One region of the Pseudomonas sp. Marseille-QA0892 genome, then DNA from elsewhere that is predicted to be linked to it. Evidence: predicted binding sites of a transcription regulator. Region 1 holds the regulator's gene; each other region holds the start of a gene.

Region 1 (5,059 bases):
CCAAGGCATGAAAGCGTACCTGAACGAAGGCAGGATGATCCTGCAGTCCAACGTAAGAGGCCAGCATGAGGCTCGTTAAAAAGTTTCCCTTGTTCCTCGGTTTGAGCGCCTCCTTGATGGCCAGCGCCACTGCCTGGGCCCTGCCGAGCGACCGCGAACAACCCATCCGCGTCCAAGCCGACAGCGCCGAGATCGATGACCAAAAGAAGGTTGCCGTCTACCGGGGTGACGTCGTGATTACCCAGGGCACGATGAAAATCACGGGTGATACGGTGACCATCACCCAGAACGCCCAGGGAGACGTGGACGTATTTACCTCGGTAGGCCGTCCGGCCTACTACGAGCAACAGCCGCGCGAGGGTGACCCCATCGTCAAGGCGTACGGACTTACGATCCAGTATTTCTCAGCCAATGAGCGCATCACCCTGACCGACCAGGCCAAGGTTGTGCAGCAGGGCAATACCTTCGAAGGCGAGAAAATCGTATATGACACCCGCCGGCAGATCGTGAATGCCGGACGCGCGAACGACAAGTCGATCACCACACCGCGCCCGCGCATCGACATGGTCATTCAGCCGCAGAAGAAGCCCGAACAGCAACAGCAGGATTCATCGCGCTAATGGCAATTCTCAAAGCCCAGCACCTGGCGAAGAGCTATAAAAGCAGACAGGTTGTTCGCGACGTTAGCCTTTCCATTGAAAGCGGACAGATTGTAGGGTTGCTCGGCCCGAACGGCGCCGGCAAGACAACCTGCTTCTACATGATCGTGGGGCTGGTTCGGGCCGATCAGGGCCGCGTATTGATCGACGATCAGGATGTCAGCTTCCAGCCCATGCACGGCCGAGCGCGCGCTGGCATCGGTTACCTGCCGCAGGAAGCGTCGATCTTCCGCAAGCTCAGCGTAACGGACAACATCATGGCTATCTTGGAAACCCGAAAGGATCTGGATCGCGCAGGCCGGGAGAAGGCACTGGAAAGCCTGCTACAGGAATTCCACATCACCCATATACGCGACAGCCTCGGTATGAGCCTTTCCGGTGGTGAGCGGCGCCGGGTCGAGATCGCTCGTGCGCTGGCAACGGAACCCAAGTTCATCCTGCTGGACGAGCCCTTCGCGGGCGTAGACCCTATCTCGGTTGGGGACATCAAGCAGATCATCTATCATCTCAAGAATAAAGGAATCGGCGTCCTGATCACGGACCACAACGTTCGGGAGACGCTGGATATCTGCGAGCTTGCTTATATCGTCAGCGACGGCCAGCTTATTGCCGAGGGCACGGCCCAGGACGTTCTCGACAACGCGCTCGTCAAGGAAGTCTACTTAGGCCACGAGTTCCGCCTGTAGCGAACCTTGGAATACCCCGATGGCCTGAGCCCTTCGAACGGCTGCGGCACCTGCACCGTCACATTCCGCCCAAAGAAGGGCTAGGCAAACGCCTCTAAATCAGGCATATAATTTGCTTAAGGCGCTTCAGAGCGCTTCGAAATGGACAGACGCCGAGGCGTCGGTAATGTAGGTGCGATCCTCTGCTATGAAACCATCGCTAGTTCTGAAGATGGGCCAGCAACTGACGATGACGCCGCAGTTGCAGCAGGCCATTCGCTTACTCCAGCTTTCGACGCTGGACCTCCAGCAGGAAATTCAGGAAGCGCTCGACTCGAACCCGATGCTCGAACGTCAGGAAGACGGGGAAGATTTCGACACCACTGACCCCATGGCTGATGGTGCCGAGCAAGGTACATCGCAAGCTAATAGCCAAGACAGCTTCCAAGAGGCAACTGTCCCGATCAGCAATGAATCCGACGGCGATTCGTTCGAAGAGACGGACTGGAGCGACCGGATACCGAACGAGCTTCCCGTCGATACGGCATGGGAAGACATCTACCAGACCAGCGCGAGCAACCTCCCCAGCAGCGAAGATGATGAATGGGATTTTTCTGCGCGGACGTCGGCAGGCGAAAGCCTCCAAAGCCACCTGCTCTGGCAGCTCAATCTCGCGCCGATGTCGGATACGGATCGCCTCATTGCGGTCACGCTGATCGATTGCATCAACGACCAGGGCTACCTGGAAGAAGACCTTGCGGAAATCACAGCAGGGTTCGATCCCGAGCTGGATATCGAAATCGATGAGGTCGAAGTCGTTCTCCGCCGCATCCAGCAGTTCGAACCCGCGGGCATTGGTGCACGAGATCTGCGCGAATGTCTTCTACTTCAATTGCATCAGCTACCTGCGTCGACTGAATGGTTGAGCGAAGCCCAGCGTCTTGTCGGCGACTACCTGGATCTGTTGGCTGGCCGGGACTACAGCCAGCTCATGCGTCGGATGAAGATCAAGGAAGATGACCTTCGCCAGGTTATCGAGCTCATCCAGTCGCTCAACCCGCGGCCAGGCTCCCAGATTGAAGCCGGAGAACCCGAGTACGTCGTGCCTGACGTTATCGTGCGCAAGCACAACGACCGCTGGCTGGTAGAGCTGAACCAGGAAGCGATGCCTCGTCTACGCGTAAACCCGCAGTACGCCGGGTTCGTCCGCCGTGCCGACTCAAGCGCCGACAATACGTTCATGCGAAACCAGCTTCAGGAAGCACGGTGGTTCATCAAAAGCCTGCAAAGCCGGAATGAAACGCTGATGAAGGTCGCGACCCAAATCGTCGAGCATCAACGCGGCTTCCTCGAGTATGGGGAAGAGGCGATGAAGCCGTTGGTGTTGCACGACATTGCTGAGGCCGTGGGCATGCACGAATCGACGATTTCGCGGGTCACGACACAGAAGTTCATGCATACCCCCCGCGGCATCTACGAGCTGAAATACTTTTTCTCTAGCCATGTCAGCACGGCCGAAGGCGGCGAATGCTCGTCCACCGCGATCCGCGCGATCATCAAGAAACTGGTGGCGGCGGAAAATGCGAAAAAGCCGTTGAGCGACAGCAAGATCGCTGGTTTACTGGAGGAACAGGGCATCCAGGTAGCGCGCCGCACCGTCGCCAAGTACCGCGAATCTCTGGGTATCGCACCCTCAAGCGAGCGCAAGCGACTGATGTGACGCTACCGTAGGCTCTTGGACTGTAAGGCGTTCGCCATTACGAACCCGAGCAGCCGCAAGAACCGGCCGCCGACGTGTTTCAGTGATGTGCCCCGGCACGTCACTCCGCAGAGGCAACAAGGAGAACGCGGTATGCAAGTGAATATCAGTGGACATCAACTGGACGTCACCCAACCTCTCCGTGAATACATCGGGGAAAAGCTGGAACGGCTGGAGCGCCATTTCGACAAGATCACCAACGTGCAGATCATCATGCAAGTCGAAAAGCTCAAACAGAAGATCGAAGCCACCCTTCACATATCCGGGGGCGAAGTCGTCGCGAACGCCGAGCACACCGACATGTATGCCGCTATCGACTTGTTGACCGACAAGCTCGACCGCCAACTCATCAAACGCAAAGAGAAGCAGCTCGACCGGCAGCAAGGGCTCTACGCCCGCTGAGGGTCACTCCCTATCATGATCCGACTTGAAAATATTCTGACCCCCGGCCGTTCCGTCGTGAACGCGCCGGGCGGCAGCAAGAAACGCGTACTCGAACAGATCGGCGCCGTCATTGCCCGGGATGTCCCCGAAATGGACGCCCAGCAGATCTTCGAGAGCCTCGTAGCCCGTGAAAAGCTGGGATCGACCGGCTTCGGTAACGGTATCGCCATTCCTCACTGTCGATTTTCGGGATGCCGGTCCCCGATGGCAGCCGTTCTCCGACTCGAGACGGCTGTGGATTTCGATGCGCTCGATGGTGCACCGGTCGACCTCCTTCTCGTGCTGCTCGTCCCCGAGTCTGCAACCGAAGAGCATCTGCAACTGCTTCGTCAGATAGCGGGTCTACTGGACCGCGCCGAAGTGCGTGATCGGCTTCGTAAAGCGCCCGACAGCAACGCCTTGTACAACACGGTGGTCGAACTGCAAAGCGGACAGTAAGCAATCACGGCGACGACCTATGACGCAGCGACATACGCTCTACCCTTTGCCCAGCCAAGCGGATACGTTATGCGCCTGATCATCGTCAGTGGGCGCTCGGGATCCGGCAAGAGCACAGCGCTCGACGTCCTTGAGGACAACGGATTCTATTGCATCGACAACCTGCCGGCCGCGCTCTTGCCCGAACTGGCCGAGCGCGCGTTGCTCCATACCGAATTGATCCATCCTCAGGTCGCCGTATCAATCGACGCCCGAAATTTGCCAAGCCAGCTTCAGCGCTTTCCAGAGCTGCTATCAGAAGTGCGTAGCCGATACATCCAGTGTGATCTGCTCTATCTCGATGCTGACGAGGAAACGTTATTCAAGCGGTTCTCGGAAACGCGTCGGCGCCATCCGCTAACAAACTCCTCCCGCTCGCTGGCTGAAGCCATCGAGGCCGAAAAGCAGCTGCTCGCCCCAATTGCTGAGCTGTCTGACCTGAAGATCGATACGACGCGGTTAAACCTGTATCAACTCCGCGACCTGATCAAGATTCGCTTGCTGAACCAGCCCGAGCCGGGTACCGCCTTCCTTATCGAGTCGTTCGGCTTCAAACGTGGAATGCCGGTGGACGCCGACCTCGTCTTCGATGTGCGCTGCCTGCCTAACCCCTATTGGAAACCCGAACTGCGTGATTACTCAGGCCTGGACCAGCCTGTCATCGAGTATCTTCAGGCACAGCCTGACGTCGAAGAGATGTACCAGGATATCCTGGCTTACCTCTCCAAGTGGCTACCTCGTTTCGCAGCCAGTAATCGTGCCTATGCTACCGTTGCGATTGGCTGCACGGGTGGCCATCATAGGTCCGTCTTCCTGGTAGAACGCCTGGGGCGGGTGCTCAAAGACACATTGAAGAATGTCCAGATCCGCCACCGGGACCTGGGTTAAGGAACCTGCATGCCTGCGCGTGAAATCACCATCATCAACAAACTGGGCCTGCATGCCCGCGCTGCTGCCAAGTTTGTCGGTGTGGCCGGTCAATATCCATGTGCTGTCCGCGTGGGACGGACGCCTGAGCAGCTCGTTGATGGCAAGAGCATCATGGCCGTCATGAT
Region 2 (5,059 bases), 1.8 Mb from region 1:
GGCCAACTGGCATCCAAGATGCGCTTTCTCTCCGCGCCCTGGGTAGGGCTGCTGGAAAATGAGGCCTGGTTGCGTCATGCCCGTCATGCCAATGGCTGCGCGCAGGCGCTAGCGGCGCGTATTGCCGATATCCCTGGCATCCATCTCATGTCGCCCGTAGAGGCCAATGGCGTGTTCCTGCAGATGCCGGATGCCGCGCTCGAGGCACTGAGTGCACGGGGCTGGCGTTTCTACACGTTCATTGGAGGCGGTGCGCGGTTCATGTGCTCCTGGGATACGGACATGGAGCGGGTCGAAGCGCTCGCAGCGGACATTCGTCTTGTCATGCAATCCATCGCAGCATGACACCTTCGCCCGGCCACGCCACGCCGGAGCAGGTAATGGTGGGCGCGGTCGTGCCTGTGCTTCGCAGCTTCGATGAAGCCAAGGCCCGTGCGTTCTATTGCGACTTTCTGGGCTTCGAGGTGCGCTGGACCCACCGGTACGAGCCGTCATTGCCGCTCTATATGGAGGTGGCGCTCGGCAACTGCGTGCTGCATTTGAGCGAGCACCACGGCGATGCATGCCCGGGCGCGGCGCTGCGGATCGAGTGTGTGGACCTTGCGGGGTTCTGCGACCGCCTCAATGCGCGCCACTACGGAAACGCGCGCCCCGCTATCGAAGAGAAGCCATGGGGCTCACGCGAAATGAGCATTATCGATCCGTTCGGCAATCGCCTTGTTTTCACGGAAACCCATCCATGATCACCTGCTACCTGCGCTATACCCTCGATCCCTACAAGATCGAAGAGTTCGAACACTACGCGAAGCTGTGGATACCGCTCGTAAGCGCGTTCGGCGGCACGCATCACGGGTATTTCCTACCATCCGAGGGCGCCAACAACATCGCGCTGGCGCTGTTCTCATTTCCGTCTCTGGCGGAATACGAACGCTATCGTGCGGCCTCGATGGAGGATGAGGCCTGCCAGGCCGCATTTCGCTACGCCGAACAGACCCGATGCATCCTGCATTATGAGCGCAGTTTTATGAGGCCCGTCCTGGCGTGAGCCGATCACCTGCCTGAACCGTGTTCCCTTGGGCCTGTCTGCTATAGAACGTAACGTAAGCCGGAGAGAACAGACATGGCGCTCGACAATTCGAAGCTGGAATCGCTTCTGGACAAGGTCCATCAGCACGCAGGTGACGCGGTAGATGGCGTGGAGCGCGATTACCGCGATGCATTTCTCGCTGCGCACGAGGCGCTGTCCATGCTCATGGACGAACGCAAGAACTGGCGCGAGATGGTCGCGCGGGCTACAGAGGAATACCAGGGCGACGAAGGCATCTGACGGCTCGGTCCAGGCGCGCTTGTAGCAGCCGCCGCCGTTTCGACCTTGCGGACCGTCGAGTAGGGTGGGCTTCAGCCCACCGAAGGCCATGGGCATAACCCGCGCTTAGCGTAATGGGGCTGCGCCGTGCCAGGCGCCGTGTAGCCTGTGCGTGGTTTTCTACACAAACAAAAACGCCCCGACATGTCGGGGCGTTTTCGTTCAACTCCGGATCAGACGCTGTAGTACAGGTCGTATTCCAGCGGGTGCACGAAGGTGCGGACCTTGATCTCTTCCTCGGACTTCAACTCGATGTAGGCATCGATGAACTCGTCGGTGAAGACGCCGCCCTTGGTGAGGAACGCACGGCCCTTGTCCAGCTCTTCCAGGGCTTCCTTCAGGCTGCCGCAAACCTGCGGGATCTTCTTGCCTTCTTCCGGCGGCAGGTCGTACAGGTTCTTGTCGGCTGCATCGCCAGGGTGGATCTTGTTCTGGATGCCGTCCAGACCGGCCATCAGCAGTGCAGCGAAGCACAGGTAGGGGTTGGCAGCCGGGTCCGGGAAACGCGCTTCGATACGACGGCCTTTCGGGCTGGAAACATACGGAATACGGATCGAGGCCGAACGGTTACGGGCCGAGTACGCCAGCATGACCGGTGCTTCGAAACCTGGGACCAGACGCTTGTAGGAGTTGGTCGACGGGTTGGTGAAGCCGTTCAGCGCCTTGCCGTGCTTGATGATGCCGCCGATGAAGTACAGGGCGGTTTCGGACAGGCCAGCGTAGCCGTCGCCTGCGAAGGTGTTCTTGCCGTCCTTCGAGATGGACATGTGGACGTGCATGCCCGAGCCGTTGTCACCGTACAGCGGCTTCGGCATGAAGGTAGCGGTCTTGCCGTATGCGTCAGCAACGTTGTGTACGCAGTACTTCAGGGTCTGGGTTTCGTCAGCCTTGGCAACGAGCGTGTTGAACTTCACACCGATCTCGTTCTGGCCGGCAGTCGCCACTTCGTGGTGGTGGACTTCGACGACGAGGCCCATCTCTTCCAGGGCGTTGCACATGGCGGTGCGGATTTCGTGGTCGTGGTCGACCGGCGGAACCGGGAAGTAACCACCCTTGACGCCTGGACGGTGGCCCTTGTTGCCCGTCTCGAAGTCAGCGTCGGTGTTCCAGGAAGCCTGCTCGGAGAAGATCTTGAACATCGAGCCGGAGATGTCGGACTTGAACTTCACTTCGTCGAAGATGAAGAACTCGGGCTCTGGACCAACGAATACGGTGTCACCGATACCAGTGGACTTCAGGTATTCCTCGGCGGCTTTGGCGATACCGCGGGGATCGCGCTCATAGGCCTGCATCGTGGACGGCTCGATGATGTCGCAAACCAGGATCAGCGTCGGCTCTTCGGTGAACGGATCCAGTACGGCGGTGCTGTCGTCCGGCATGAGGATCATGTCGGAGGCTTCAATGCCCTTCCAACCGGCAATGGAGGAGCCGTCGAACATCTTGCCATGTTCGAAGAAGTCTTCGTCCAGGGCGTCGCGGGCTGGCATGGTGACGTGCTGCTGCTTGCCCTTGGTATCGGTGAAGCGCAGGTCAACCCACTTCACGTCATGGTCTTTGATCAGTTGAACAGCCTTAGACATGTTGTCCTCCAGTTGGACGGGAGCCGGTCGTTGGGGCCCCCAATAAGTGCCTTGCGAACACCACCTCGACGCGGTGCCAGCTGGCACGAGAACGCCTCGGAAATGCCCTGAAGCCGGGCGGGATACTCCGCCAGAACGAGCTGCCTCACAAGGGAGCAATATGTATGCCAGTGCCCCGGAATGGGCTGCGACCCCGCAGCGTCCCGGTTGTGGCACGTTCAGCGGCACTACATCGGACCAGGTGCGCCTGTTTTTGGTGCAATGGATTGAGCGAGTGGGCACTTTTGGTGCGCTGGACCGCCGGTACATTCTTTTTGGTTAAAGCTTGAACAATTCCGCTATAATTCGCGCCCTTCTTTTTCTGGCGCCCAGGCTGCCCCGCTTTTGTCATGAAACTCGTCGTCAAAGTCTTTCCTGAAATCACGATCAAGAGCCGGCCGGTGCGCAAGCAGTTCATCCGACAGCTGGCAAAGAACGTGCGCACCGTGCTCAAGGGTCTGGACCCTGTGCTCGACGTGCAGGGCGAGTGGGACAATCTTGAGATCCAGACGGGCGTCAGCGAGCCCAAGGCATTGCAGGCGATCATCGAACGTCTCAAGTGCATGCCTGGTATCGCCCATTTCCTCGAAGTGCACGAATACCCGCTGGGCGACTTCGATGATGTCCTCGACAAGTGCCGTGCACACTTTGGCGAGCAGTTGCGCGGCAAGGTCTTCGCTGTGAAATGCAAGCGCGCCGGCAAGCATTCGTTCACCTCCATGGACATCGAGCGCTACGTCGGCAGCCATCTGCGCCGTGAGTTCGACGCGGCCGGTATCTCCTTGAAGCAGCCGGAAGTGGAAGTGCGCCTGGAAATTCGCCACGACCGGCTGTTCATCATCCATCGCCAACACAACGGCATCGGTGGCTATCCGCTGGGCTCGCTCGAACAGACGCTTGTGCTCATGTCCGGCGGCTTCGACTCCACGGTCGCTGCGTTCGAGATGATGCGCCGCGGCCTGCTGAGCCACTATTGCTTCTTCAATCTGGGTGGCCGCGCCCATGAACTGGGCGTCATGGAAGTGGCGCACCATCTTTGGGAGAAATACGGCAGTTCGCACCGCGTGCTGTTCATCAGCGTGCCGTTCGAAGAAGTCGTCGCCGAGATCCTCGACAAGGTGGACAACAGCCAGATGGGTGTCGTCCTCAAGCGCATGATGCTGCGTGCGGCGACACGGATCGCCGAGGACCTGCACATCGACGCGTTGGTTACCGGTGAGGCTATCTCACAGGTCTCCAGCCAGACGCTGCCGAACCTGTCCGTTATCGATTCCGCGACCGACATGCTGGTGCTGCGCCCACTGATCGCTGCGCACAAGCAGGACATCATCGACACGGCGTACGCCATCGGCACTGCCGAGTACGCCAAGCACATGCCCGAGTACTGCGGCGTCATTTCAGTCAACCCGACCACGCGCGCCAAGCGCGGCCGGATCGAGCATGAGGAATCCCATTTCGACATGGCGATTCTGGATCGCGCGCTCGAGCGTGCCCGTCGTGTCACGGTGGACCGCGTTATCGACGAGCTTGGGCAGGACCTGCAGGTCGAGGAAGTGCGCGAGGCGCTGCCGGGCCAGATCGTGCTGGATATCCGTCACCCCGACAGCAGCGAGGACGAGCCGCTCGAACTGGCTGGTGTCGAAGTCCAGCCGATGCCGTTCTATGCGATCAACAGCCGCTTCAAGGAGCTGGATGAAAATCGCCAGTACCTGCTGTATTGCGATAAAGGTGTCATGAGCCGCCTGCATGCTCATCACTTGCTCAACGAGGGGCATGCGAATGTGCGTGTGTATCGCCCGGCCTAGGCAGGCCGGCCTGCTGGGCGGCAGTATCCGCCACCGCCCTCCCGACCGTCCGGCTCTTTGATTGCAGTCGCGCTGCCCGGTGCGACGAATAGGCATGTATGGGTGCCGAGTACGGCTCGCGCCCCGTTTCGAATCTGGTCGGCACTCCAATCGCTGGCCGCTCCAAGAGAACACACTGTGATCGAAAAACTACGCAATATCGCCATCATCGCGCACGTCGACCATGGCAAGACCACGCTCGTAGACAAGCTGCTGAAGCTGTCTGGCAC
Region 3 (5,059 bases), 890 kb from region 1:
GTAATAGACCCGGCAGGCGGCTCGCGAGCAACGTCTTGCCGGTCCCCGGCGGCCCGCTCAGCAGGAGATTATGCCGGCCGGCTGCTGCAACGAGCAGCGCGCGCTTGGCCGCCAGTTGGCCCTGGACGTCGGCAAGGTCCGGGTAGGGTGGCGATTGCCGAAGCAGGCCGTTGGCCTCATAAGGCGCGATGGGCGTATGGCCATTGAAATGCGCGGCTAGCTCCAGCAAGTGGCCTGCTGCGTACACTTGAAGCCCGCTGGCGAGACAGGCTTCCTCGGCGTTTTCCTGTGGCACGATCAGAGCGCGGCCCGCATCACGCGCAGCCAGCGCAGCAGGCAGTACACCCTGTACCGGCCTGATTGCCCCTGAGAGCGCAAGTTCGCCAAGACATTCGATTGATTGCAGGGCTTCAGAAGGGATCTGGCCGCTGGCTGCCAGCAGCCCCAGCGCGATGGCGATGTCGAACCGACCGCCGTCCTTGGGCAGGTCCGCTGGCGCCAGATTCAAGGTTATGCGACGGCTGGGGAATTCGAAGCCGGAGCTCTGGATCGCGCTTCGTACGCGATCCTTGCTTTCCTTCACGGCCGTTTCAGGCAACCCGACGAGGGTCAGGGAGGGTAGCCCATTCGCGAGATGAGCCTCGACCGTTACGGACGGCGCTTCGACGCCGACCTGAGCACGGCTGTGGATAACAGCGAGAGACATGAGATCGCTCCTTGATCACGCGCCCCGCAGTCTCGGTCGCGGGGCGGCTCGGGTGCCTTTACGGCTTGGGCTTCCAGTGCCAGGAGTTTGCGCTCCGGCGCATCAATGTGCGCTCGAACAGGTTCCAGAACGCGTATTCGGGTGCAGCTCCGTGGCCCATGGTTCCACACCTCCGAACCTCAAAGCCTCACGCGCACCCTGCGCAATGCCCTGCTGCAGGCTTGTCGTAGTAAAGGCATCCACGCGGCCAGGACATGCTGCGTTTGGCATCGCTGAAGCAGCGCACGAATAGGCCATGGCTATTCATGCCGGCAGGGGAGGGTGAGCGGTCGTCTAGTTAAACGTCATGGTCGTTCAGCCGTTTCGAGTTCGATGAGCAAGCTTTGAGGGCCATGCATGTTCAGGTTGAGCCGAAGGTCAGCAGTGCGGTGGATATCTTTATGAACGACCTGAAGATCCTGCTGGGTGCAGGGCAGGATGTAACGCGGCATGCCGCTGGCGCCGCGGCCTGTAAGCTGTCTTCTCGCGGCTTCGGGCGAGGCGACGGACGAGCCAGCGACAGCCAGATTATCCGCAACGTTAAACGGGAGCAGCCGCTAAACGCTGAGCTTCGGCCATGCTATTCCCGCTTTTGCACGCGCACGGGCGCGCTCCCGCTACGCCTGGCCTGGGTGGCGGCAGCGTGCAAACTCACGTGTCGCGGTACTTTGGACGTCCGGCAATAAGGGGAATGCTTGCCGCTAGGCAATGCGCGGGCCTAACGAGCTCGGCCCACCTATGCCTGTCATGCACCGGATCTGGCGGTGGGGCGCCGGCCAAGCGCAGTCAGCTGGCGCCTTTTCTCGAGTCTGATATCAGCTGCGGGGCACTTCAGGTGCCTTAGCGGTCTGTGCCTCCAGCGCCTCCAGTTTGCGCTCAAGCGCTTCCAGCCGTGTGCGAGTGCGCTCCAGAACGACCATCTGGGTATCGAATTCCTCACGGCTGACCAGATCGAGACGACTGAACGCGCTCTGCAGCAGCATCTTGAGCTGGGATTCCACTTCTCCACGCGGCAGGGAAGGGGCCTCGGTCAGTAGGCGCGATACCTGGGCATTGACCGTTTCGAACAAAGACTTGGGAGGCAGCATGAGCAGTTCCGTCATTCAGGTTTGTCGGCATGGTAGCACGCTCGCTATAGCCGATCTGGCGACATGACTGCACCGATCTGGTGCTCCCATCTCAATGGATGTGATCGCTAATGGTGCGCCCGCACCGCTTGATTGATTGGGAATCCTGATCGCTATCCACGCGACGAGGCGCGCGCGTTGGTTTCAGAATATATGGCAAGGATTCTGCTTAGGAGAGGTCAGAAGGACGCCAGCGCCGCTGGCGTTCCGCGAAGCGGGGGCGCTTCGCTGTGGCAGCTGGTTCTTCGATGCCTTGGGGCTCGAGCGTTACAAAGCCAGACACTGCGCTTAGACTTGATCCGGGTTCGTGTCCTGGGCGAGTCCACCTTCACGGGAGATCGTTATGAAATTAGTCACTGCCATCATCAAGCCATTCAAGCTCGACGATGTCCGCGAATCCTTGTCCGAGATCGGTGTTCAAGGCATCACCGTTACCGAGGTCAAGGGTTTCGGCCGTCAGAAAGGGCACACCGAGCTCTATCGTGGCGCAGAGTACGTTGTCGACTTCCTTCCGAAGGTCAAGATCGACGTCGCAATTGCTGACGACCAGCTTGATCGCGTTATCGAGGCGATCACCAAGGCCGCCAACACCGGCAAGATCGGTGACGGCAAAATTTTCGTAGTCAGTCTGGAACAGGCTATCCGTATCCGTACCGGCGAAACCGGCACAGACGCGATCTAAGCTTTTCTACCCCGCCCAGGAGCACTTTCTCATGACTCTGCGAAATTTCGCGGGGCTAGGAGCCCTTGCGTCTCTTTTTTGCCCAGGCATTGCCCTGGCGCAGGAAGAGGCGACTCTCAACAGTGGCGACACTGCCTGGATGCTGGTATCGACGGCACTGGTGCTGTTCATGACCATTCCAGGTCTGGCGCTGTTCTACGGCGGCATGGTCCGCTCCAAGAACATCCTCTCGGTCATGATGCAATGCTTCGCTGTCACAGGGCTTATCAGCATCCTCTGGATGGTCTACGGCTACAGCCTGGCGTTCGACACGACAGGTATGGAAGCCGGCGTGTTGAACCTCAATTCCTTCATCGGTGGGTTCTCCAACGCCTTTCTCGTCAATGTCACCAAGGAAAGCCTGACCGAGGCATTTCCCGAAAGCGTATTCGTCACGTTCCAGATGACCTTTGCGATCATCACGCCTGCGCTCATCGTGGGCGCGTTCGCCGAGCGAATGAAGTTCTCGGCCATGCTGATCTTCACAGGCGTCTGGTTCACTCTCGTCTACATTCCGATTGCCCACATGGTCTGGAGCGGCGACGGTGCCCTGATGTGGGACTGGGGGGTGCTCGACTTCGCCGGTGGCACCGTGGTGCACATCAATGCCGGTATTGCAGGCCTGGTCGCATGCCTGATGATCGGCAAGCGCAAGGGCTTCCCGACGACGCCCATGGCACCGCACAACCTCGGCTACACCCTGATGGGCGCGGCCATGCTGTGGGTAGGCTGGTTCGGTTTCAATGCGGGCTCTGCGGTAGCTGCAGACCAGACGGCCGGCATGGCGATGCTGGTGACGCAGATTGCGACGGCGGCTGCAGCGCTGGCGTGGATGTTCGCGGAATGGGTGGCACACGGTAAGCCAAGTGCATTGGGCATCGCGTCTGGTGTCGTGGCAGGCCTGGTAGCCATCACGCCAGCCGCCGGTACGGTTGGCCCGGCAGGCGCCATGGCGATCGGTATTGCCTCTGGCGTCATCTGCTTCTTCTGCGCCACCAGCCTCAAACGCAAGCTGCAGTATGACGATGCGCTGGACGTGTTTGGCGTCCATGCGGTTGGTGGCATCGTGGGCGCGATCCTGACAGGCGCCTTTGCATCGCCTGCCCTGGGCGGTTTCGGCGAAGTTGAAAGCATCGCAACGCAGCTGTGGATTCAGTTCGAAAGCGTTGCCTTCACGATCACCTACACGGTTGTGCTGACCTACATCATTCTGAAGGTGATCGACCTGGTCCTCGGGCTGCGTGTCACCGAAGAAGAAGAAACGGTGGGCCTGGACCTGGCCCTGCACAACGAGCGCGGCTACAACCTGTAAGCCGCCTGTCACCGAAAACGAGGGAAATGCGCCCGGCGCTGCCGGGTGCATTCACTGATGGCGTCCGCAATGGACGCGACAGCAAGAGGTGAATATGGAAACTGCAGCAGTCATTCCCGTTCAGTACGGGCTGGATACCCTTTACTTCGTTGTTTGTGGCGCGCTGGTCATGTGGATGGCCGCAGGCTTCGCCATGCTTGAGGCCGGTCTCGTCCGCGCCAAGAACACGACCGAGATCCTGACCAAAAACATCGTGCTGTTCGCCATTGCGTCGGTCATGTATCTGTTGGTCGGCTACTACATCATGTATTCGAGCCCCGCAGGGGGCATCCTCCCAAGCCTGGGCTTCCTGATCGGTGATGAGCACACTGCGGATGCAGTCATGGCCGGTGGCGACGATGCGCCGTACTACTCGGCGCGTGCCGATTTCTTCTTCCAGATCGTCTTTGCCGCGACCTGCATGTCGGTTGTCTCGGGTGCGGTCGCCGAGCGGATGAAGCTTTGGGCATTCATCGCGTTCGCCGTGGTAATGGTTGGCTTCATCTACCCGGTGCAGGGCTACTGGAAATGGGGCAGCGGCTTCCTGGACAAGGCCGGGTTCATCGATTTCGCCGGCTCCGGCATCGTGCACATGGCTGGCGCTACCGCTGCACTGGCGGGCGTGCTGCTCCTGGGTGCCCGTAAAGGCAAGTACGGCCCCAACGGACAGGTGAATGCAATCCCGGGTGCAAACCTGCCGCTGGCAACACTGGGTACGTTGATTCTCTGGATGGGCTGGTTCGGCTTCAACGGCGGCTCGCAGCTGCGTATCAGCACGCTCGATGACGCCAACGCGGTCGCGCAGGTGTTCACCAATACCAACATGGCAGCCGCTGGCGGCCTGTTAGGTTCGCTGATCGTGGCGCGCATCCTGTTCGGCAAGGCGGATCTCACCATGGTATTGAACGGCGCTTTGGCTGGGCTGGTTGCGATCACTGCCGAGCCACTGACGCCAAGTGCGCTGCAGGCCACCCTGATTGGTGCAGTCGGTGGCGTCCTGGTCGTGTTCAGCATTCTCGCGCTCGACAAGCTCCGTATCGATGACCCCGTCGGCGCCATCTCGGTTCATGGTGTTTGCGGTATCTGGGGCCTGCTGGCCGTCTGCCTGACCAACC

What was found. The regulator sigma-54, encoded in region 1, starts transcription at its own class of promoters, with help from an activator protein. The targets are predictions, from matches to a motif close to ANTGGCATNNANNTTGCTNT.
Region 2: glnA (glutamate--ammonia ligase) is a predicted target of sigma-54. The motif match lies at 3,099-3,118, and genes of this name have one in related genera.
Region 3: glnK (P-II family nitrogen regulator) is a predicted target of sigma-54. The motif match lies at 2,025-2,044, and genes of this name have one in related genera.

Annotation. Positions count from the first base shown of each region.
Region 1 covers NZ_CM143104.1:641,748-646,806, reverse strand. Annotated here, with positions in the region: gene lptC (LPS export ABC transporter periplasmic protein LptC) at 1-79, shown strand, start outside; gene lptA (lipopolysaccharide transport periplasmic protein LptA) at 66-620, shown strand; gene lptB (LPS export ABC transporter ATP-binding protein) at 620-1,345, shown strand; gene ACY8D3_RS02770 (RNA polymerase factor sigma-54) at 1,533-3,044, shown strand; gene hpf (ribosome hibernation-promoting factor, HPF/YfiA family) at 3,177-3,485, shown strand; gene ptsN (PTS IIA-like nitrogen regulatory protein PtsN) at 3,501-3,965, shown strand; gene rapZ (RNase adapter RapZ) at 4,035-4,892, shown strand; gene ACY8D3_RS02750 (HPr family phosphocarrier protein) at 4,902-5,059, shown strand, end outside.
Region 2 covers NZ_CM143104.1:3,533,571-3,538,629, reverse strand. Annotated here, with positions in the region: gene ACY8D3_RS16495 (threonine aldolase family protein) at 1-345, shown strand, start outside; gene ACY8D3_RS16490 (glyoxalase superfamily protein) at 342-743, shown strand; gene ACY8D3_RS16485 (NIPSNAP family protein) at 740-1,045, shown strand; gene ACY8D3_RS16480 (hypothetical protein) at 1,121-1,327, shown strand; gene glnA (glutamate--ammonia ligase) at 1,540-2,946, opposite strand; gene thiI (tRNA uracil 4-sulfurtransferase ThiI) at 3,336-4,790, shown strand; gene typA (translational GTPase TypA) at 4,968-5,059, shown strand, end outside.
Region 3 covers NZ_CM143104.1:4,409,186-4,414,244, forward strand. Annotated here, with positions in the region: partial or broken gene ACY8D3_RS20375 (YifB family Mg chelatase-like AAA ATPase) at 1-706, opposite strand, end outside; gene ACY8D3_RS20380 (hypothetical protein) at 1,051-1,197, opposite strand; gene ACY8D3_RS20385 (accessory factor UbiK family protein) at 1,561-1,833, opposite strand; gene glnK (P-II family nitrogen regulator) at 2,216-2,554, shown strand; gene ACY8D3_RS20395 (ammonium transporter) at 2,586-3,905, shown strand; gene ACY8D3_RS20400 (ammonium transporter) at 4,000-5,059, shown strand, end outside.